3 regions of the Pseudobacteroides sp. genome follow, and region 3 is predicted to be linked to each of the others. Evidence: a T-box and tRNA genes for the amino acid it is inferred to sense, from the RefSeq annotation. Region 3 holds a T-box; the other regions hold tRNA genes.

Region 1 (8,039 bases), on a different contig from region 3:
CTCAACGGCATCCTTCAAATAGAACTCAACTTGCTTTGTTTTCAGATGTTGATGAACCAAAGCAGCCATATCATAATCCAATGGCCCAATTACATGGTCTGCAAGTTCTACAACAGTAACCTTAAGACCTCTTAAATGAAGATTTTCAGCAACTTCAAGGCCGATAAACCCAGCTCCCACAACAACCGCCCTCTTCGGATTCATCCTATCCACATAGTCCTTAATCCTGAAGGTATCCGGTATATTTCTTAAGGTAAATATTCTTTTAGAGTCTATACCCGGAAGAGTCGGCCTTATTGGCTCTGCACCCGGAGATAATATCAATTTGTCATAACTTTCTGTATACACCTTTCTTTCAACAAGGTTTAGAACCTCAACTTTCTTGTTTTCTGTATCTATTTTTGTAACCTCACTGTTTACCCTCACATCAATCCGAAATCTTTCCTTCATTTTTTCAGGAGTCTGTACCAGGAGCTTTTCTTTATCCTTGATGACTTCTCCGATATAATACGGCAGCCCGCAATTGGCAAAAGAAATGTGCTCACCCTTTTCAAACAATATTATCTCTGCCTCCTCACTAACCCTCCTAAGCCTTGCCGCTGCACTTGCACCACCTGCAACTCCACCTACTATTACAACCTTCATTTAATTCGCCCCCTTCGATGATTCGTTAATTTATATTAACACTCAATCCTTATATCTATATATTGTAATTTTATGATATATATCTTGTTCTGTCAATGTAAATATATTAATTTTAAAAATTAATATAACAGCAAAATCTTTATGGACATGAACACATCGCCAATAGCAAACATATTATGTTAATAACAAAATGGATTGCGATTTTGCAACCTTGTTTGTTGTCATAAGAAACTTCAAAACTTTATTAATTTACGAGGAAGGCGATATAAATGGATGAATACTACTCCATGAACCACTTAGAGGATACAGACTCGGCAAAAAACGTCGAAAATGTATATTATACACTTTCAAATTCACTAGAAGAAGCATCCAACCCAGTATACAAAATTCCTGTATTTCTTAGCTATGCAACACCATATAACAGCTTGCAGCAAGAATTTTTAAACCGGGTAATTGAAGAAATCAAGGATCGTTTGCTTTTTCCAAGAACTCTTGGTAGAACCGATCAATATACCGAAACTCCATTAACTGGTATAAGGCGTATGATGCTAAGTAGTTTTGGGTTCATGACCATTGCTTTCCGGCGAGTTTTTGTTACAGAAGCAATATCCAGGCTTTGCACACCACAGCAGCAAACCTTTGAAAATTTTTGGTTAAGCAGCCCATATATACAGATTGAAACCGCAATGGCATACCAACGTGGGCTTCCCGTTATGATACTTGTAGAGGAGGGAGTCAGCACGAATAGTGTCTTTGGTGGTGTATTGGAACAGGGTGCAGATCCTTTTACCATTATCAGGTTTAATCCTCAGGATCAACAGTCAATAACAGATTTCTTCAACAGTGTATTCTGGAAAGAGACATTTGAAGACTGGGTTGGCCAAGTCAGATGTTATTATGATAGGCTAACTTCTCCTGAATACAGTAATAAAATGTGTCAATAAACACTTGCAATATGAAATTAGCCCTTCATCTATAAATAGACAAGTCAAAAACGACTTGTCTATCTATCTTTATTTAATAATAACCGGTTTTAAAAAATCAAACTCTGGGTTAATAGCTTTACAGCATCCTCCATATCTGTTAATGAAACCATCTCCGATGGGCTGTGAGTATACCTGCATGGAATGGATATTGCACCGGACGGAATACCTCCTGCCGTAACGTGGATAGCTCCCGGATCACTTCCTCCGCTTTCAAGTATTTCAAACTGATACGGAATACTAAGTTTTTGTGCCGATTCTTCCAAAAGCTTTTTTACAGTATTGTGGCATATGACTGATCTGTCTTTAATTTTTATAGCAGGTCCCTTTCCACATTTTACTTCCATGGGCTTACAATCAGGCGTATCTCCTGTAAGTGTAACATCAACGGCAATAGCAAAATCCGGAAGCAGCTTGTAGGCTGCGGTCTTTGCACCTCTTAGCCCTAATTCCTCCTGGACCGTAAACACAAAATATATCTCATTATCAGTCTTTGGCAGATTTTCTATTGTCTTGATCAAAACCGCACATCCCGATCTGTCATCGAGGGCTTTTGATATTACCATATCTCCTGAAATTAAAGCATCTCCGCAGAAAGCAGCAGTATCTCCTATTTTAACCTTGCTTTGTGCGTCAGCCTTGTCTTTAGCACCAATATCTATATACATATTGGAAAGCTTTAGTCCCTTTAGATCTTCAAGCTTTTCTTCATAAAACACAGTTCCATAAGTACCGCTTCCAAACCTTACTCTCTGCCCAAGTGCATAATTTGCAGATACCCACCCTATATTTGAGAACCTTACAAAGCCTTTGTCATCTATATGAGTTGCCATAACACCAATTTCATCCATATGTGCTGCAACCATGATCTTCTTTCCCTTACCTTTTTTAGTTGCAATGAGGTTTCCCAATGCATCAACCTCTATATTGTCTACGTATTTTTCTATCCTGCCCTTTATAAACTCTCTGATTTCTTCCTCATTGCCCGATACACCAAACTTTTCGGTCAAACTTTTTATAAGCTCAAACATGCTTTTACCTCCGATATTCTGTATAAGGATGATAAAAAATAAATTAATTTTCACCTGTTTTAAAATCAATTAATCTACCTATAATTTCATCACTGTTAAATTCATTTAATGCCAGCTTTGCAAGCTCAAGGCAGGAGTTATAATCCCTCTTGCTCATTACTGAAACAGGTGAATGAATATACCTGCATGGAACCGAGATTGAAGCAACCTTCACACCCGATCCCGTAAGCTGGATTTTCCCTGCATCATTACCGCCTGTTGTAGTCCTTTTAAATTGAACCTTTATATTGTTTTCTTCACCAAGCTTATATAAATAATTAACTAAAGCTTTATCTGAGTATGAAGTTCTGTCCATGATGGTAAGAACCGCACCACCGCCCAATGTTGATGAGTAACTGTGTTCCTCAACTCCCGGGACATCTGAACATGTAGTGCCCTCCATAACAAGAGCAAGATGTGGTTTTATCCTGTATGCAGCTACTTCGGAGCCTCTAAGGCCCACCTCCTCCTGCACAGTAAAACAAACATATAAATCAAAGTCATATTTTTCTTTGATCAACTCCATAAGAATGGCACAGCCTACCCTATCATCCAATGCTTTTGCTTTAACAACGTCATTCCCAAGTTCGGTGTACTCGCTGTGAAAAGCGATATATTCTCCTAAAGGAGCAAGTACTTCAGCTTCCTCCTTCTTGTCAGCACCTATATCTACATACATGCTTTTAAGCTTAATATTTACGCCCCGTTCATCTCTTTCCTGCAAGTGAATGGGTTTAACACCGATTATGCCGGGTAAACGCTTGTCACCTACCAGAACTCTTTTTCCTGGAAGTATTCTATCATCAAGGCCTCCAACATTCTTAAACTTAAGCATGCCATCTTGATAACCTGTCACCATTAATCCTACTTCATCCATATGGGCTGAAAGCATGACCTTATATTTGCCCTTAATCCCTTTTTTAAAAGCAATGAGATTACCCATTGAATCTACTTGTATATTATCTGCATATTTTTCTACATGACTTTTTATAAATTCCATAACATTGTACTCGCTGCCGGAAATTCCGTTTAACTCAGTCAGCTCTTTTAATATCACAAAATCCCCTCCATCCCGTCATCTAAAGCTGTTAAGAACGCCTTAACCAGCTTAACGGTGTTTTCCACATCCGAAATACTTAAGGTTTCCGTTCCTGTATGCATATATCTTAATGGTATGGAGACTAGCACAGTTGGAATCCCTGATCTTGACACTTGCAGTGCCCAAGCCTCTGTTCCGGTGTTATCAGGCTCTATATCGGTCTGGTGTGGAATATCGTTGTCTTTAGCTATTTTGAACAATTTTCCGGTCAAAATTCTGTGAAGGTTTGGACCAAGACCTATTGCCGGTCCTTTACCAAGTGGATAAATGGACTCTTTAGGGCATTCCGGCATATCACCATGACATGCATCTATAACCACTGCTGCATCAGGAGCAATTGCGTAGGATGATACCTGCACTCCTCTCAATCCAACCTCCTCCTGGGTAGTGGCTACAAAGAAAACATCGTTTTTCAGCTTGATACCTGAAATCTCGTTCATAATTCCAATCATTGCAGCTACTCCGCTTCTATTATCCAAAGACTTGGAACTAATTTTATTTCCTTCAAGTTCCAATAATGGAACCATTAATGTAGCTGTATCTCCAATGGATACAATTTTCCTTAATTCCTCCTTACCCAGGCCTGTATCAACCGATAAATCCTCCAGTTTAACCGCCTTCTTTGCTTCTTCCGGCTTTAACAGGTGGGGCGGCTTTGCACCTATTATACCGACTATATCCTTTTTGCCGTGAATAACAACCTCTTGTGCTAATAGAAGTTTAGGGTCAATTCCACCCATATTTGTTAATTTTATAAATCCCTTATCATCAATGCTCTTAACCAGAAAACCTATTTCATCATAGTGAGCTGTTATTATTATTTTCTTAGGATTATCCCCGGTACCTCTTCTAATCCCTATAACATTAAAAAAGCTGTCAATTGAAGCCTCGTCACATTTCCCTTCCATAATACCCTTTATTCTTTCAGCGGAAGCTTGTTCAAAGCCTGAAACAGCCGTTATTGATACCAATTCCTTTAATATATCTTTATAATCCATTTTTCACCTCGTTGAAACTTCAGTAGAAAAGTATTCTATATTTGCGACAAGCAAATATAAATATTGATCGATTTTAATATTAGCATTGTTTTAAAAAATATGCAATTATTGACTTATAATTAAAAAAAATAATAAATTTATTTAAATTTCTCTTGACGAAATAGCTATTTTCTACTATACTAACACATGTGACTTTTTTGAGGGCCTTTAGCTCAGTTGGTTAGAGCAACCGGCTCATAACCGGTTGGTCCGGGGTTCGAGTCCCTGAAGGCCCACTTGCTTTAATACATAAGCAGAAATATAAATCGTTTGGTTTATACCTTATAAAAAGTTGACATTTAATAAGCCCAGATAGCTCAGTCGGTAGAGCAGTGGACTGAAAATCCACGTGTCGCTGGTTCGATTCCGGCTCTGGGCACCATATGGAGGGGTTCCCGAGTGGCCAAAGGGGGCAGACTGTAAATCTGTTGTCGCTGACTTCGATGGTTCGAATCCATCTCCCTCCACTAAAAAAGATCAGTTCATTGAACTGATCTTTTTAATTTCTAGGAAAGTACAATCGCTTATTTATTTACCAAAACCCCTGGATTATCAATCCAGATTAAAAGATATGGATTTTGTGCATCCTTCTGTTTAAGGCATATCAAAAATTGTTTGTCAAACACCAAGTTCTTTTTATTCATGATAGCAGAAGGCGTTGCAAGTATAATTGCTTCTGAAGCAAGTTTTACTCCATCCTTGTTCAGTTTAAATTTTACATTCTGATATGCTTTTGTAATCTTATAGTCATATAAAGCTTGATTAAAAATTCTTTTATGCAAATCAGAATATTCTCCTTCAATATTCAAATTCACTTCAGGTATTGCTATGGATTCAGTGAATCGTAAGCTTTCCGGCGTTGATTTTTTTATCCTTTCCATTATTTCTGCATATGTTTTATTGAGGGTTTCACCTGGTGCAACCTTTGCAAGAATTATTTCTTCATTTGTGTCTTCCGGTAATAACTTAACTATAAAATCATTGTCGTTTTTATAATCATATATGCTAACCTGACTGGAAAGATCATTATACCTTTTAGATCCGTTTTCTATTCCAAAAGACGCTACCTGAGTAGTTTCACCATTTGAGCTAAAGAAAATAGGACGTGTGTCTTCAAATGACTTTGCAAATTTCATTTTTTTCAGCAAAAATGCACAGGATATGTATCCCCCAGGACCTATAGATTCAACTTCAGGAGCGTCATCACCGAACTTGGACTTAAGATTGTTTTTAATTTGTTCTACCATATTGTCACCAATACCTGATATAGCAACATAACTATCTTCAGTTAGTGAGTTTGACCAATCAAACCCCTTATTGAGAATATCGGCAAGCGGGGGTTTGCCTTCTAATACCACGTCACCGCCAGCATCCTTTTTCAGACCGTCCCAGGCCATTTGGAATGTAGGACAGAATATAGTATTTTGTCCGGGAACTATATTACAGTCCGAATATGGAGTCAGCATAGAATGGTCCACTGCACTGGGGATTGGCGATGCTGATGGGCTTGGTGTATCTGACGGCTTGGTTGGTGTACTGCTTGATTGGATTGGTGTACTGTTTTGCGGGTTACCTTCAACCTTTATGTTGTATATATCAGGCATACCTCCCACATAGTTTGAATGAAAGGTCACAATCACATTGCCCAGCGATAACGCCTTAAACTCCCATGTATGAGTGTAAGGGGCACCAGCAGGCTCTGTGTTTTCAATGGTTGATTTATCTAATACCACAACCGTATCATCGGAAATTTCTGCATTCCATTTAATACCTGAGCCCCCTTCTCTTTTGGTTACTGCAAATACTTCCCCAACTTTCATTTTAATATCGGTTATCTCAGACTTCATAGGCGTTATATAACTCTCTGATGTTTTATTGAAGTTTTTAGCTATAATTACCACATCACTCATGTTTATGGCACTATCCCAATTTAGATCGCCTTTATATGAATATTTGTCATCACCCTTTAATGTATTGAATGATGATGCCAGTATAACTATATCAGACATATTTACAGCATTATCATTATTTACATCACCGGCACACATTTCAAATGGAACTTGAGGTGAACCAATCATCATATTTTTTACAGGGCTAATACTTATATATCTTGTAAGGTATTGTTCCTTAGTTACATAAATATTGGTGTCCGCCCCAGGAATGAATTTTCCGGTGATTTCAAAATATCCGCTGCTATCAGTATATGCTTCTATATTACAGCTCGGCAAATATACCCTGAATCCAGAATTCATTACGGAATTTGTTAACTTGTGATCTGTACACAAATATCCGTATATTTTATAGTCTTCCTGAACCTCGGAACATATGGAATTCATCGGCTGCAATGCTACAATAAAAACAAATATCATAAGATACGCCAACACTCTTTTCATAACCATTCCTCCCATTTAAATTTTATAGCATTATTTTATACCAATAACGCCCATGTGTGAATCATGTTTTACCTATTAACCCAGATTTACAATCATTATTAAAATCATGATTTCCTATTCATAAACCTTGATTACTGTCATGAGGAATGGGGTGTTGCATACACCATAATTTGCTAGACATAAAAAAGCCGATCTATGACCATTTTAAGGTCATTAGATCAGCTGCAAGCCAAACACCAAATTACAAACCGTTTACAATTTCCTTAAACATTTCACCCCGTTCTGCGAAGTTCTTAAACATATCAAAACTTGCACTTGCAGGTGATAATATTACTATATCTCCCGTTTTTGCTTGCTTGGAAGCTGAGTTTACTGCATCCTCCAGCGTTTCACAATACACAACAGGAATATCGCTTCCTTTACCTGTTCTTTCTATTTCGTCCTTTAACGCTTTATCGATCTTTTTACCGGTCTGCCCGATAAGAACCAAGCCTTTAACCTTATCTGCAATTATTTCACCCAGGCAATCATAAGGAATCTTTTTATCGTAGCCTCCAGCAATCAATATAACTTTCTGCTTGAATGAATTAAGCCCTGCTATAGTTCTTGTAGGACTGCTTGCTATGGAGTCGTTGTAGAATTTTACTCCCTCAATCTCTCTTACAAGCTCTATTCTGTGCTCTACTCCCTTAAAGGTTGTTGCTACCCTTTTCATAACTGAAGGTTTAACATCATCAATAACAGCTGCTATAGCAGCTAGATAGTTCTCTACGTTATGGACACCCGGTATGACAATTTCATGGGCAGACACA
Region 2 (8,039 bases), on a different contig from region 3:
CTACTATTGTTACAGCACTATTGATGCCCAGCTCAGCAAAGGTGTTTTGGGTGAAAGCCTTAGCTTTGTAAGCATCAATTCAATTGTGCTTTATGTTGTCGGTTCCTATTGTATTATAGGAATTTTGGTCGGAGGGATTGGAAGCGGTATATCTATAAGAAAATACCTTCGTGTATAAATATGTATAAGGGTGCATAAATATAAATTTTACTGATGATAAATCAAACTTAAAATCACTAATCTTACATTTGCACTAATCAATTTAGTGCAAATGTAAGATTAGTTATGGTTTTAATATGACGAGGAGGCTGTTATGAAAAAGCAGGTTTCTATTACTCTTATAGTTATAATGATTTTAGCTACTGCATTATCTTCTACTGCAGACAAGCTCAGTGATACAAAGAGACAAAGAGAAAATATAAACAGCAAAATAAACAGTATAAGCAAGCAGAAAAAGCAGGAGCAAAGCAAGCTTAGGTCTGCAATTGATGAGAAAAAATACATAACAGAGGTGCAGAATACTAAAAGTACCGAATACCAAGAGCTTATAGCTGAAAAAGAGAACCTTGAGAAGGAAATTGAGGAAATCCAGAATTCTATCGATGAGACACTGGAGAACTATAAAAAACAGGAAGAGCTGTTTAAGACCAGGCTAAAGGTAATGTATGAGAATGCCAGCTATGGAAAGACAAATACCATACTGAAATCAAAAAATATTACAGACTTTTTTGCAAGGCTTAAATACATGCAAGCCATATCAAAAAAGGATAAGGAGCTTATTGAAGAAATTAAACGAGCTAAATCCGATATTGAATATAAAAAAAGCCTCAAGGAAAAAATGAAGCTTGATAAAGAAAGTATGATCGGCAAAAAGAAAAAGCAAATTGAAAGCCTTAAAGCATCAAGGGCTGATTTGGAAAATGAGATCAGAGAGATAAACGATAAGCTTGAAAAGCTTGATGAGCAGGAAGACGAGCTTATCAAAAAATCCAAGGAATTGGAAAGTCAGATCAGGTCTCTTCAACGAAAAGTAAAGTACATTGGCGGCAATATGATTTGGCCTGCACCGAGTTCCCACAGTATAACTTCCTATTATGGCAACAGGTTCCATCCTGTATTGAAAAAGTATAAAATGCATACTGGAATAGACATTGGAGCATCATCAGGATCTTCAATTGTAGCTGCAAATAAGGGCGTTGTTATTGTAGCAGGGTGGCAAAGCGGATATGGTAATACTGTAATTATTGATCATGGCGGAGGGATTGCAACCTTATATGCTCACTGCAGTAAGCTTTTGGTGAGTACGGGACAAAGCGTGGATGCTGGAGCAGTTATAGCTAAAGTTGGAAGTACAGGATTGTCTACAGGACCACATTTGCATTTTGAAGTAAGAAGAAATGGGGCTACAGTTAACCCCCTCCAATATGCACGTTAATTTTTTATACATTAAAAAACGGCTGAAACGCCCTACATTGTTGTCACAATATATAAACCCGGATAAGTCTGGGTTTATAAGTGTTTTTTGATGCATATTATTATATTAATAAACTACCTAAGGAGTGTTATGTTTTGAATAATGAAAAAAGTATAGTTGCAGGGATGATATCTTTGGTATTTGTGACAGCAGTAATTACGTTTATATTGACATTCTTTCTGTTTAATGGGTTTAATTTGATGGGTAGCGGAAATAATGTCTCATTCGATAAAAAAGAAGTTGATAAGGAAAGTGTAGAAAAATTTAATCAAATAAAAGGAATACTAAAAAATACCTATTATGACAAGGTTGACGAAAACAAGATGCTTGAGGGGGCCATCACGGGCATGACAGATGCATTGAAGGATCCCTATACCGTATATTTTACAAAGGAACAAATGAGCAGTTTTTCCGAACGCACTGAGGGAGAATACGTTGGTATCGGTATGAATGTAATAATGGATAATGACGGGATATTGACTATTGTGGAGGCCTTTGAGGGATCGCCGGCTAAAAAGGCAGGGCTTACACAAGGCGATAAAATTATTAAAGTTGACGGAAAAGATGTAACTTCAATAAAAGACGAGAATCTCATCATTAAAATGATTAAGGGAAAAGAAAATACTACAGTTAAAGTTACAATTTACAGACCATCGGAAGAAAAGTCCATAGACCTTGATATTATCAGGAAAAAAATAAAAGTTTCAAACATAAAGTGGGAAATGCTAGAAGGAAATATTGGTTATATCAGGATTCTTATGTTTGACAATGATGCATATTCGTATTTCAGTAGAGCCTTAAATGAACTTTTAGACAAAGGGCTAAAAGGTCTTATTATAGATGTAAGGGATGATCCTGGGGGTGACTATGAGCAGGTTGTAGAAATCGCCGACAGGCTATTACCAAAAGGTCTTATAGTTTATACAGAGGACAAAAATAAAAAAAGGGATGAAAAATTGTCTGATGACAGGCAGTTTGGTTATCCGATGGCAGTGCTTGTTAATGGTAATAGTGCAAGTGCCTCCGAGGTATTATCGGGAGCTATCAAGGATCACCAAAAGGGTAAATTAATAGGCACAAAGACATTTGGAAAAGGCTTGGTTCAGCAGGTTTATGGTTTTAAAGACGGTTCAGGGTTGAAGGTAACGGTTTCAAGGTACTTTACCCCTTCCGGCAAATGTATTCAAGGTATTGGCATAGAGCCCGATTTAAAGATAGAGTCCCTTGACGAGTACAAGGATTATCCGGTGTCACATATTCCTAGAGAAAAGGATGTCCAGTTTAAAAAAGCAGTCGATTATATTAAAGAGCAAGTTAAATAGTTTGTATTATATATAAATATTGTATAAAACCAGCACATTTCCACATACTAAGGCATGAATGAAAAATTTATAGCGGAAGTTATTTTTTGATCATGACTAAATGAAAAGCGTATAAAGCGATTTTGTACTTCTTTTATGGAGGTGGATTTGTGGAGAAAATTGAAGAAATAATAAAAAATCAGGTTGTAGCCGAATTGGGCTTAAGCGAAAAGGTGAAAAAACTTGGGTGGAAGGGCCTGACTGCGAAGGAAACCGGAAGAATTGGCGGAATAGTCTCAAAAAGAAAGAAGCTATATTATGCAGGAGAAAGTCAGCAAGCTTGATTTGCTGACTTTTTAAATGTCTAGGAAATTATGGTGTATGCTACACCACAATTTCTTATGACAACATCAAGGTTGACAAAATCATTTCATGATTTTGTTCATATATTTTAAAAGTGGTATAAGGGGGAAGTGTTATTTACAATAATTTTGCATATGTTTATGACAAGCTGATGTATGATGTGGATTACAAAAAATGGTCGGATTATATTGAGAGTATATTCAAAAAATATAGTTGTAAGCCTTCATTAATGCTTGATTTAGGGTGCGGTACCGGAAGTGTTTGCATCAATCTTGCCGAAAAGGGCTATGAAATGATAGGAGTAGACCTGTCTTGCGAAATGCTTTCGTGTGCATCTGAAAAGAGCAAGGAGAAAGGACTTGACATATTATACCTAAACCAGGATATAACTGAGTTTGAATTGTATGGAACTGTTGATGCTGCATTATGTTTAATGGATACTATAAATTATATTACCGATAAGAGAAAACTTAAAAATTTTTTCAAGCTTGCTGCAAACTACCTAAATCCAGGTGGATTATTAATTTTTGATATAAATTCAGAATTTAAACTGGAAAACACTCTGGGAAATAATGTATTATATGAAGTAGGCAAGGATATTACGTACATATGGGCAAATAATTATAATAGATCTAAGAGAATATGTGAATTTGATTTAACTTTTTTTGTAGAAAATCAGGGTAAATATGACAGGTTTGATGAACTCCATTATGAAAGGGCTTATTCTATAGCAGAACTAAAAACACTAATATCAAGTATAAAAGGTATGGAGCTTTTAGGTATATATGACCAATTCTCCTTTAGAAAACCGGAAACAGAAAGTGAAAGGATTTTCTTTGTATGTAGAAAGTCACAGTGAGGAGGTTTGGATAATGGGTTTTTTTGAGCGTGTATATGAAATAGTTAGAAAAATTCCCAAGGGAAAAGTGGCAACATATGGTCAGATTGCAAGAATGGCGGGCGAACCCAAAAAATCCAAAATTGTGGGATGGGCACTGCATTCAAATCCATATAAAGGAGATGTGCCTTGTCACAGAGTTGTAAACAGGCATGGGGAACTAGCCGGAGGATTTGCATTTGGAGGAAGAGAAGCACAGAAAGATCTTCTTATTAAGGAAGGTATAATATTTGATATGAATGAAAAAATAAATTTAGGCATATATTTGTGGAGATGCGATGAAGAAAATATTGGCTCTTGACTTTATGTTCTTTATTGTTCTTGACAAGCTGTTGAATAGTGTGATAAAATGTTGTAGAATTGATGAGGCATGCAATATGCCTACAAAACTAGTATTTATTTCAGGAGGAGTTCTAGATGGAAAGAGGAAGAGTAAAGTGGTTTAATGCTGAAAAAGGATTCGGATTCATCGAAAGAGATGGCGGAAATGACGTATTTGTTCATTTTTCGGCAATAAACATGGACGGCTTTAAGACACTTGAGGAAGGTGCAGAAGTTGAATTTGAAGTAGTTGAAGGAGCTAAAGGTCCTCAGGCTGCTAAAGTTCAGAGAGCTAATTAATTTAGTTCAACACCGAAACTAAAACGGTAATGAGCCTTATCTACCCCGGTATAATTTATATCGGGGTTTTCAATTTTTTAATATATATTTTTAAAATATATATTGTAAGAAACAATTTATTACAAAACATATAATATAAGTTTGAAAGGACTATATAATAGCATGCAGGATTATATAATAAGCGGCACAGCAGCTGACGGCAAGCTGAGGGTATTTATGGCCGACACAACCGATATGGTAAGGGAAGCAAGCAGGGTACACAACCTTACTGCAATTGCTTCTGTCGCATTGGGAAGAACATTGACGGCAGCTGCTTTAATGTCCAAGACACTAAAGGGTGAAAAAGACATAATAACAATACAGGTGAAGGGCAGCGGCCCTATAGAGGGAATAGTAGTTGTAGCGGATTCCAAATCAAATGTAAGAGGATATGTTTACAATCCTCAGGTGGACAACATTTTTACCGATGAAGGCAGACTGGATATTGCTTCGGCTGTCGGAAAACCAGGGTACCTTAACATAATAAAAGATTTAGGCCTTAAAGAGCCATATGTTGGATACGTTAATCTGGTGTCAGGAGAAATAGCTGAGGATTTATCCTGTTATTTCTATTATTCAGAACAGATCCCAACTATTGTATCACTTGGTGTACAGGTTGACTCGGATGAGAGTATAATAAATTCCGGCGGATTCTTCATTCAAGTTATGCCGGATGCCGATGAGGGGATTATTGATGATCTGGAAAAAAGAATTAAGACCATACCTCCGGTATCAGAGCTTTTAAAGAATGAAAAGGCCGAGGATATTTTAAATGTTATACTTGAAGGCTTAAGCCCCAAGGTTACTGAAATGGGACAGTGCAAATATCTTTGCAACTGCTCTAGGGATCGCATGGAAGCAGGCTTGGTCAGCTTGGGGAAAGATGAGATAAATGACATAATAAACGAACAACATCATGCAGAGCTGGTCTGTCATTTCTGCAATGAAAAATATCAATTTACCGAGCAAGATTTGAAGGATATTGTTGAGAGGCTTTAAGGATTAATATAGAAATTGTGAATTTGTAAGTATTAATTAGAAATATTAAATAATAGCTAGTAATAGAGATATAATTTACAATAATAATTAAATTTAGTGTTGACATTATGAATTTATTTGAGTATACTATCAATTGTCGCTTGTGGCTGATGATGAGTTGAAGCACCAAAAGCATCAAGTTCTAAGTTAGACGATTTAATTTGGCCCGGTAGTTCAGTTGGTTAGAATGCCAGCCTGTCACGCTGGAGGTCGAGGGTTCGAGCCCCTTCCGGGTCGCCATAAATGCCCAGATAGCTCAGTCGGTAGAGCAGTGGACTGAAAATCCACGTGTCGCTGGTTCGATTCCGGCTCTGGGCACCATTTGCGGGTTTAACTCAGCGGTAGAGTGTCACCTTGCCAAGGTGAAAGTCGCGAGTTCAAATCTCGTAACCCGCTCTACAACTGAGACTAGAAATTAGAAACCGTAAGGATCTAGTGTCTAGTCTCAGTGATATGGCGCCATAGCCAAGTGGTAAGGCAGAGGTCTGCAAAACCTTTACTCCCCAGTTCAAATCTGGGTGGCGCCTCTCAAACCTACAGAATTATGTGTTCTGTGGGTTTTTTAATGTCTCTCGAATCAATCAGGGATAAAGGTTTACCCTTTTAACTTTCAAATTAAAATTAAAGTTTAGGGGTATTTTGCTATGCAAAGGAAACGTATAAAAAACATTTCTAATGTAACAAATAATCATTACGAGACTCTTCATGAAGCTATGAGTGATTTTCTTAAGTTTAAGACAGCACAAGGGATGTCAGAGTTGACAATTAGGGCTTATAACAATACTTTTGAAAGGTTTATGAGACAGTCTGGTAATTTAGTGCAAATTGATATACTAAAAAAGAGTTATTAGCTTTCTTAACACCACTATCAGATGCGTGTCCTGCTAAATTTAATAGACCATATAGTAACCTAAATGCTTTATTTAACTGGCTTATTGGACAAGGAGCAATTCAAATTAATCCCCTCCTATCTATTGGGCTAAGAAAGAAAAGGGATGAAGGTAGAATACGTTGTGTTGATACAAATTGTATTAAAGAACTGCTTAAGGTTATAGAACTTAATACTTTGTAGTTCAGCACTTTAACGTCGGGGGCAAAGTCAAATTAATATCTCTTGCAAAACAATAAAAACGGCAGAATAAAAATTCTGAAAGCACAATCTTAATGCTAAAACAGCAAATTGGAGCATGTATTACTATCAATGCATAGTATTCGTAATCTCACATGATTACTGTCTAATTGAACGTAAGAAAAAGAAAACGCCTATGCCAAGGCATAAGCGACAGTGAGCTGATTGATAAATATTATAAAACAGGCAATATGTTAAAGAAAGTTGCAATTGCTTCTATATTACAGGATCGCGGTTATGTACCCAAAGACGTTAAATGGCTTAAACTGTAGAAATTTAATTGCTTTATTCAAACGTGAAATATGAATGCTTATTAAGCTTCTTTTAAATACCGTGATTCTGCTGCAAAGGTTAATGAATTTGCTAGTAAATCAATGATATACTAACATAACTGCGAAGGAGATGTTAAAATGGCAAACTGGATAGCAAGGTGGGTTTTACTATACCTGTATCCAGATAATGTAAGTATTAAGAGTGTAAAAACGACCTAAAAAATATACACGAAAAGCGGAAAAGCATCATATCTTTTTCTTATTAGAAAATCTGATTTCTGGAAAATTTAATAAAAACTGAAAACGATGCTTTTGAAAATCAATGCTTTTGCCGAAATAAAGAAAAGAATGGCAGCGATTAAAACCGGTTTATGGAATTTATAAAAAACAACTGGATGCCAGTAGCAAAATGTTGCTGAGTAAAAGGGAGGCTAAAATGATAAAAATTAATAAGCTTGGTTACATGTCAATTGGTGTAATACTTGCACTTATTCTTGGTACAACTACACCTGCATCTGCGGCTGCTAAAGAGGTAATCAAACAACTTACAGCATGCTTCACTTCCGGTGGAAAAGCTATCAGCCTTTATGTAAATGGTACTAAGGTTGATAAAGATTCTAACGGTAAAGCTGTTACCCCGTTTGTTGTTGACGGGACCACATACTTACCTGTTAGGGCTATCTCTGACGTCTTAGGGAAAGGCGTTACTTGGGATGGTTCTACTGCATCAGTTAAGATTACGGATAAAACAGCAACCACTTCTGACACTACTTCAATTAAAACTGATGATAAGACAACACCTACTCCTAAAGTCAAGACTACTACTTATCAGGATAATGATCCAAATATTATTGTTACGAAAGATGAAAATGGTGCTATTCATGAAGTGCTAAAAGTTGGTGAT
Region 3 (8,039 bases):
CTCATGGCTTATTTCCAGATGTTTAGAAGGGATACCGAAAGACTTGGCGACTGCTACAAAAGAACCAACATAATGCCTCTTGGCTCAGGTGCCTTAGCAGGTACCACCTACCCCCTTGACAGGCATATGGTAGCCAAAGAATTAGGGTTTGACTCAATTACCGAAAACAGTCTTGATGCAGTTAGTGACAGGGATTTTGTAATTGAACTGGCATCATGCTTGTCTATTATTATGATGCACTTAAGCAGGTTTTCAGAAGAGCTTATTTTGTGGTCTTCCTATGAGTTTGGATTTATAGAAATGGATGATTCTTATAGTACCGGAAGCAGTATAATGCCCCAAAAGAAAAATCCTGATGTTGCGGAGTTGGTCAGAGGTAAGACAGGAAGGGTTTATGGAAGTCTCATGTCAATCCTTACTGTTATGAAATCCCTTCCCCTTGCGTATAACAAAGATATGCAGGAAGACAAGGAAGGAATATTTGACAGCGTAGATACTGTAAAGCTGTGCCTTAACGTATTTACCAATATGCTTGCAACAATCAAGGTTAAAGGCGATAATATGCTGAAAGCTGCTCAGGGAGGCTTTACCAACGCTACAGACATCGCAGATTATCTTGTCAAAAAGGGTATTCCTTTCAGAACAGCACATGAGATAATAGGTAAAATGGTGCTTTACTGTATAGGAAAGAATATCTCCATAGATGAGCTGTCAATGGATGAGCTTAAAGAGTTTTCAGATTCAATACAGGATGACATATACGAGGAAATCAGCCTTAAAAAGTGCGTTTCAGAAAGGAAACTTCCTGGAGGTCCGGCAAAAGAAAGCGTACAGCAATCTATTGATACCGGACGTGCATTTATTGAGTCAAAGGCTTAAAATTCGTGGTGTAGAATACCCCACAATTTCCTAGAGACATATAAAGCTGCTTGCAAACTGTTAATCATAGCAATTTGTAGCAGCTTTTTCAATGTCTAGGAAATTATTAGGGATGCACACCACAATTTCTCACGACAACGACCAAGGTTGACAAAATCATTTCATGGTTTTGTTCCTCTGTACAGCAATAGTTTTTAATATACCAATATGCTCTTCAAAATCTCATCTTCCCTGATAATTTGCTTTGCCTTCTGCCTGTACTCGTCCATATGAATATATGTATACCTGTTTGGCTTTATTGAAGGTGCCAAGTCAATAGCACTTTCCAAATCGCTGGCTTTTAAACCGTGGGTCTTGACATGCTCAAAAAAACCTGTTGAATTGAACACCTTTGTTACCCTCTCAAAGCGATGCTCCTGAACCTTAGCCATGAGGTAAGTAGCGACACCAACCTGAAGTCCATGTAGCTTAGGCACATCAAGTATCTTATCTAGTGCATGGGATATAAGGTGCTCGCTTCCGCTTGCCGGTGCAGATGTCTGTGCAATTTCTACAGCTATACCGCTCATAGTCAAAGAGTCAACTAATTCCTTTATGAAGAAATCTTCCCTAATGCTTTTAAATTCTGTTCTTACAAAGCTGTTGACCGATTTTTTTGCAATCATTACAGCAAAGTCATCCACTTTTCCCTTACCGTTCTTTTCTTCAAACTCCCAGTCATAGATAGCTGTAATCTTAGAAACCAGATCTCCGATTCCTGAAAATATATACTTTTCAGGTGCTTCCTTAATTACATCTATATCTACAACAATTCCATAGGGGATAACCGCATTTACCGAGGTACGTTTTCCCTCAATGATGAGCGAACAGCTTGAACTGGAGTAACCGTCATTTGATGCAGAAGTGGGGACGCTTATAAAAGGAAGCTTCTTTAAAAAGCAGCAGTACTTTGCAACATCCAAGGCCTTCCCCCCTCCTATACCAACAATAACATCCGCCTCTGCAGGTATTGTAAACGCTGTTTTTACAATGCTGTTTATATCAATATTATCGCTTTCTATTGTCTTCACAATCTTTGTGGACTGGAATTTAAATGACTGGCGTATTCTTTCACCAAACATATCGTTTATCCCTTGGCCCAAAAACATGACAATATTGGAGAACCCGGATTTTTCAATAAGTGCTCCAATGTATGACAGATTTCCCTTGCCTACCTCCAGAATTGCAGGTATGGATATTCTGTTATTTCCTGCTTTCATAGTTAATCACTCCCATTTGGTTCAAATAAGCTCCTATTTCATTGAAGTTATCGACAGCTACAAAATTATGACCGGAGTTTTGCAGCATTTTTTGCAGGTGTCCCCTTGCAAAAATAATATCCGCTATTTTAGATGCTTTAAAATCAGGCTCACTATCCCCTGCATAGTACAGCTTTGGATACATTTTCTTATAATGCTCTACAACCAGAGCCTTATCCACTCCATAGGTTTCGGAATAAAACGGGCTGCTTGTGTCAGCTGTCATAACTATCTTTCCGTCCTGATAAACGCCGTTATTTGATATTACTTTTACATCTTTAATTTCCAAATATTCGAGAAGTTTATCAATATAATAATTACAACCTGCACTAAGGATCATAAAATCACCGTTTGCTTCCCTAATGCTTTTTATGAATTCCTTTGCATATGTATCAAACTTTATATCCATTACTGCCTTTAAAATTTCCTCTTCACTTTCATTTGTAGACCCGAAAATGGCTTTCAGAAACTCAAGTACAGTCATTTTATCACTTGTCCAGTTTCTATAAATTTCCTTACCCTTATCTCCAAGAAATTTTTTCATGATAATAAAGTAGAAATCCTCATCCGTTAAAGTACCGTCAAAATCCGATATAAAAATAAAATCCTTCATAAACTAAGCTCCAATCCAATTAGAATCAACTACTGCAAATTACTGATTGTTTTAATCACATTCATATATTATAGTATGTTAACCACCTAGCTGATTATTAATTCAGTATTAAATGCAACAAATGCAAGAATATTGCCGTTTTTTAATATATAACTGCGATAGAATTTGGTTTCTATAGATTATACCATATATGTAAAACTCATTAAAAACATTTTTTGCCATACCACAACATTTGCTTTTTATATTGTATGTTTTTTTAACATGTGCTATAATTATCTAAATTGTCAAAAGCTTTGATAGAGTAAAGTAGACGGACATAGTCGATTTTAGAGAGGAGATATCGGCGGCTGAAAGTATCTCCATGAGACAAACCGTTGAAGTTCCCTCTGGAGCTGCATCTTTGAACTGAGGAATAGTTCAAATATTGATTATTCCCTATAGTAGGAGATGCCGGAGCAAACCCGTTAAAGTAATGAGTGTTTACCTTTTTATTTGGTGAAAACTTGGGTGGTACCACGGAGATTACCTTCGTCCCTTTTCGGGATGAGGGTTTTTTTAATGTGGTGAGTTATTTTTTAATCATGCCTTGTCATGATCAAAAAATAACATCCGCTATAAATTTCGCTTATGTGTTGACTTAACTCGTCAACACCCGCTCAAAAGCGGAAGTAGTTTTTTAATCATGCCTTAAATACTACAGATTAATCTTATAAAGGAGGAATATAAAAAATGAGAGAGCAGCTAATAAGTATTAAGGATCTGGCAGAGAAAGAACTTTCCAACGTTCAGTCTATTCAGGATCTCGAATCCCTTCGTGTTAAATATTTAGGAAAAAAAGGTGAGCTGACTGGTGTGTTAAGGGGTATGGGTGCCCTATCTGCTGAGGAACGCCCTGTTATAGGTCAGCTTGCAAATGAAGTTAGAGCTTTCATTGAAGGTAAAATCGAAGAAACAAACAATGAACTCATTAAAAAAGAGAGGTCGGAAAAGCTTCAAAAAGAAGTGATTGATGTAACAATACCAGGGAAACGTAAAAACCTTGGTAAAAAGCATCCTTTAAGCATCGTTACCGATGAAATCAAGGACATCTTTATTGGTATGGGATATGAAATTGCTGAAGGTCCTGAGGTGGAATTTGATTATTACTCTTTTGAAGCTCTGAATATCCCTAAGGGTCATCCTGCAAGGGATACACAGGATACCTTCTATATAAATGAGCAAATTGTTCTAAGGCCTCAAACCTCACCGGTACAAATAAGGGTAATGGAGAATAAGAAGCCTCCAATTAAGATATTGAGCCCCGGTAGAGTATACCGTTCAGATGCTGTTGACGCCACCCACTCCCCTATATTCCATCAGATAGAAGGCCTAGTAGTTGATAAAGGAGTTACCATGAGCGATTTGATCGGAACTCTTCAGGTTTTTGCAAAAAGCCTTTTCGGAGAACACACCAAAATACGGCTCAGGCCCCACCACTTCCCTTTTACTGAACCAAGTGCGGAAGTTGATGTTTCATGTTGGTCCTGCGGGGGTTCAGGTTGTAGAATGTGTAAAAATGAGGGGTGGATTGAAGTTTTGGGTGCTGGTATGGTACATCCTAAGGTTCTTGAGAGGTGTGGCATCGATCCCGATGTATACAGCGGTTTTGCCTTTGGTATAGGAGTTGAAAGAACTGCAATGGGCAGATTTAATATAGATGATTTAAGGTTATTTTATGAAAATGATATTAGATTTTTAAATCAGTTTTAAGAATTACTAATTTGACGGAAGAAGGGAGATATAAAAATGAAAGCACCGCTTAGTTGGTTAAAAGATTATGTTGATATAAATGTACCCCCCAAAGAGTACGCAAACGCACTGACCCTGTCAGGTTCAAAGGTTGAGGGCATAGATACCGCAGGTGAAGAAATCACCAAGGTTGTGGTTGGCAAGATAATATCTATAGAAAAGCACCCTGATGCAGATAAGCTCCAGGTTACCAAGGTTGATGTGGGTACCGAAGTTATCCAGGTTGTAACAGGTGCACAGAATATAAGCCTTGGAGACTTCATTCCTGTGGCTTTGGTTGGTGCTACCCTTCCTGGAGATAAAAAAATATCAAAGGGAAAGCTTCGAGGCATAGAGTCATGTGGTATGATGTGTTCCATAGCAGAACTGAATCTGACTAAGGAAGACTTCCCTGAAGCAGCAGAAAACGGAATTTTTATCCTTAATAAGGAACTCCCCTTAGGCAAGGATATTAAAGAAATATTAGGCCTTAATGAGATAACAGTGGAGTTTGAAATCACTTCAAACAGGCCTGACTGCTTCAGCATGGTGGGATTGGCAAGAGAATCAGCGGTAACCCTTGGAACCCAATTTAGAAAGCCGGAAATCACAGTTAAGGAAGAAGGAGACGATGCAGCTAAATACGCATCCGTTGAAATAAAAGATGCCGATCTATGTCCAAGGTATGCAGCAAGGGTTGTAAAGGACGTCAAGATAGGTCCATCCCCAAAATGGCTTAAAGACAGGCTTAAGACAGCAGGCGTAAGATCAATCAACAATATAGTTGATATCACAAACTATGTTATGTTGGAGCTTGGCCAGCCCATGCATGCATTCGACCTTGAGAAGTTGCAGGATAAAAAGATCATTGTAAGAAGAGCAGTTGACGGCGAAGTGATGCAAACATTGGATGAACAGGAAAGAAGCCTTGATTCCTCAATGCTTGTTATAGCTGACGGCGTAAAGCCTGTTGCAGTAGCAGGGGTAATGGGCGGAGCCAACTCAGAAGTAGATGATAATACAAAAACCATACTTTTTGAATCTGCCAATTTCCATGGAATATCCGTAAGACTTACCGGTAAAAAGTTGGGTCTTCGTACTGAAGCATCCTCCCGCTTTGAAAAGGGTCTTGATGTTGAAAACGTCATAACAGCCCTTGACAGAGCTGTACAACTAGTAGAAATGCTTGGTGCCGGAACTGTTTGCAAGGGCATTATAGACTGCTATGTTAAAAAGCCTGAAGTCAGAAAGCTGCCTCTTAACCCTGAAAAGATAAATAAATTTTTGGGAACATCCATCGAACCACAGTATATGATTAACCTTTTCAAAAACCTTGAGTTTGGCGTTGATGAAAGCTCAATGACTTTGACAGTTCCCAGCTTCCGCCCCGATGTTGAAAGGGAAGCTGATGTTTTTGAGGAAGTTGCAAGGTTCTATGACTACAACAACATAACCCCTACCCTGCTTTCCGGAAAAGAAGCTACCCAGGGCAAGAAGACCTTTAAGCAGAAGGTAGAGGATTCAATTAAAAACACCATGACAGGATGCGGGCTTTCAGAGATTTACACATACTCCTTCACAAGCCCTAAGGTTTGGGATAAAATAAATCTCCCATCGGACAGCAAGCTTAGGAAAGCTGTTGTAATTACAAATCCTTTAGGAGAGGATTATAGTGTAATGCGTACAACAACAATCCCTGAAATGCTTGATGTCATCAGCAGGAACCATAACAGGAGGATTGAAGAAGCAAGGCTTTTTGAGGTTTCAAGCGTATATCTCCCTCAAAGCATTCCCGTTACCGATCTTCCCGTTGAAAAGCCTGTACTTACAATAGGCATGTACGGAAATACAGACTTTTATGATCTAAAGGGTATTGTGGAAGAGCTTCTTTTCTCACTTAAGATTTCCAAGTATGAGTTTGCTCCACTTAAAGATTTTGCACCGCTGCATCCCGGAAGAACCGCACAGCTTCTTATAAACGGAAAAGCCGCAGGAATAATAGGAGAAATACACCCTGAAGTGGCAGACAACTTCGAAGCCCCTGAAAAATCTTATATTGGCATTATTGATGTAGAGCCCCTTGTGGAGAACGCCTCATTCAAGGCAAGCCATAAGTCTCTGCCCAAGTTTCCTGCCGTTACAAGGGATATAGCAATGCTTGTAAAAGATGAAATTCTTGTTAAGCAAATTGAAGATATAATCAAGCAAAGATCGGGTAAGATCCTCGAGAGAGTTAAATTATTCGATGTCTATAAGGGAAAACAGGTCCCTGAAGGAATGAAGAGTGTTGCATACTCTATTAATTTCAGAGCTGAGGATAGAACCCTCACAGACGAAGAAGTGGCTAAGACAATGGTTAAGATATTGGATGGCCTCAAGAATATTCTCGGAGCACAGCTTAGGGAATAATTAATATAAAATATACAAATAATCTATGAGTGCAAAACGAAATTATAAAGTGATTTTGTTCTGCACTCATTATTCAATATATATTGGACTTTGTTCAATGATTTTGTTATAATGCTATATAAATTGTGCCTGATATCAATAGGTAAAACACAATTATACATATTGAAAATCAATTTAAGATTAAATAAAATACACAGGAGGTTTAGAAATGCAAAAAATTCAATTCGATTATTCAAAAGCAATTGGCTTCATTAATGAAAGCGAAGTTACCAACCTTATCCCTTTTGTACAATCTGCACATGAAATGCTTCATAACAAAACAGGGGCTGGAAACGACTTTTTGGGATGGGTTGATCTTCCATTAAACTATGATAAGGAAGAATTCTCCAGAATAAAAGCTGCTGCAGAAAAAATTAAATCTGACTCCGACGCCCTTGTAGTTATCGGTATAGGCGGTTCATATCTTGGTGCAAAAGCTGCAATAGATGTTCTCTCCCACTCATTCTACAACAACTTGCCAAAGTCTATCAGAAAGACTCCTGAAATATATTTCGTAGGTAACAACATAAGCTCAACATACATATCCGACCTTCTTGAATTGTTGGACGGTAAGGAAATCTCTGTAAATGTAATATCCAAATCAGGTACAACCACAGAGCCTGCCTTGGCCTTCAGAATTTTCAAGGAATACATGGAGAAAAAGTATGGCAAAGATGGAGCAAGAAAAAGAATTTATGCTACTACAGACAAGTCTAAGGGAGCATTAAAGAAGCTTGCTACTGAAGAGCAATACGAAACATTTGTTGTTCCCGATGATGTAGGAGGAAGATTCTCTGTCCTCACGGCTGTTGGACTTCTGCCTATTGCCGCTGCGGGTATAAATATTGATGAAATTATGGCCGGTGCTGCTGCTGCATATGATTTGTATAAAAACACAAACGTTATGGAGAATGACTGCTATAAATATGCTGCTGTAAGAAATGCACTTTATAACAAGAACAAAACAATTGAAATATTAGTAAATTATGAACCATCACTCCACTTTATGACTGAATGGTGGAAACAGCTTTACG

Evidence for each region. A T-box is a leader RNA that pairs with one kind of tRNA and senses whether it is charged. The one in region 3 lies ahead of pheS (phenylalanine--tRNA ligase subunit alpha), so its partner is inferred to be a tRNA-Phe.
Region 1: it has a tRNA-Phe gene. The T-box ahead of pheS (phenylalanine--tRNA ligase subunit alpha) is inferred to sense a tRNA for this amino acid. The anticodon was not compared.
Region 2: it has a tRNA-Phe gene. The T-box ahead of pheS (phenylalanine--tRNA ligase subunit alpha) is inferred to sense a tRNA for this amino acid. The anticodon was not compared.

What each region holds. Positions count from the first base shown of each region.
Region 1 covers NZ_DATCTU010000095.1:39,087-47,125, forward strand. The annotation lists gene VIO64_RS14840 (CoA-disulfide reductase) at 1-645, opposite strand, end outside; gene VIO64_RS14845 (hypothetical protein) at 915-1,589, shown strand; gene VIO64_RS14850 (M42 family metallopeptidase) at 1,679-2,659, opposite strand; gene VIO64_RS14855 (M42 family metallopeptidase) at 2,703-3,755, opposite strand; gene VIO64_RS14860 (M42 family peptidase) at 3,752-4,795, opposite strand; tRNA gene VIO64_RS14865 (tRNA-Ile) at 4,997-5,070, shown strand; tRNA gene VIO64_RS14870 (tRNA-Phe) at 5,141-5,216, shown strand; tRNA gene VIO64_RS14875 (tRNA-Tyr) at 5,220-5,301, shown strand; gene VIO64_RS14880 (dockerin type I domain-containing protein) at 5,359-7,227, opposite strand; gene murD (UDP-N-acetylmuramoyl-L-alanine--D-glutamate ligase) at 7,469-8,039, opposite strand, start outside.
Region 2 covers NZ_DATCTU010000098.1:2,063-10,101, reverse strand. The annotation lists gene ftsX (permease-like cell division protein FtsX) at 1-178, shown strand, start outside; gene VIO64_RS15615 (murein hydrolase activator EnvC family protein) at 314-1,435, shown strand; gene VIO64_RS15610 (S41 family peptidase) at 1,570-2,796, shown strand; partial or broken gene VIO64_RS15605 (small, acid-soluble spore protein, alpha/beta type) at 2,985-3,119, shown strand; gene VIO64_RS15600 (class I SAM-dependent methyltransferase) at 3,254-3,997, shown strand; gene VIO64_RS15595 (MGMT family protein) at 4,011-4,337, shown strand; gene VIO64_RS15590 (cold-shock protein) at 4,454-4,657, shown strand; gene hslO (Hsp33 family molecular chaperone HslO) at 4,820-5,695, shown strand; tRNA gene VIO64_RS15580 (tRNA-Asp) at 5,898-5,974, shown strand; tRNA gene VIO64_RS15575 (tRNA-Phe) at 5,980-6,055, shown strand; tRNA gene VIO64_RS15570 (tRNA-Gly) at 6,059-6,130, shown strand; tRNA gene VIO64_RS15565 (tRNA-Cys) at 6,190-6,261, shown strand; gene VIO64_RS15560 (hypothetical protein) at 6,379-6,585, shown strand; gene VIO64_RS15555 (hypothetical protein) at 6,974-7,135, shown strand; gene VIO64_RS15550 (copper amine oxidase N-terminal domain-containing protein) at 7,572-8,039, shown strand, end outside.
Region 3 covers NZ_DATCTU010000032.1:183,395-191,433, reverse strand. The annotation lists gene argH (argininosuccinate lyase) at 1-879, shown strand, start outside; gene VIO64_RS05430 (iron-containing alcohol dehydrogenase family protein) at 1,074-2,138, opposite strand; gene VIO64_RS05425 (MtnX-like HAD-IB family phosphatase) at 2,122-2,790, opposite strand; T-box leader at 3,075-3,329, shown strand; gene pheS (phenylalanine--tRNA ligase subunit alpha) at 3,520-4,539, shown strand; gene pheT (phenylalanine--tRNA ligase subunit beta) at 4,576-6,966, shown strand; gene VIO64_RS05410 (glucose-6-phosphate isomerase) at 7,175-8,039, shown strand, end outside.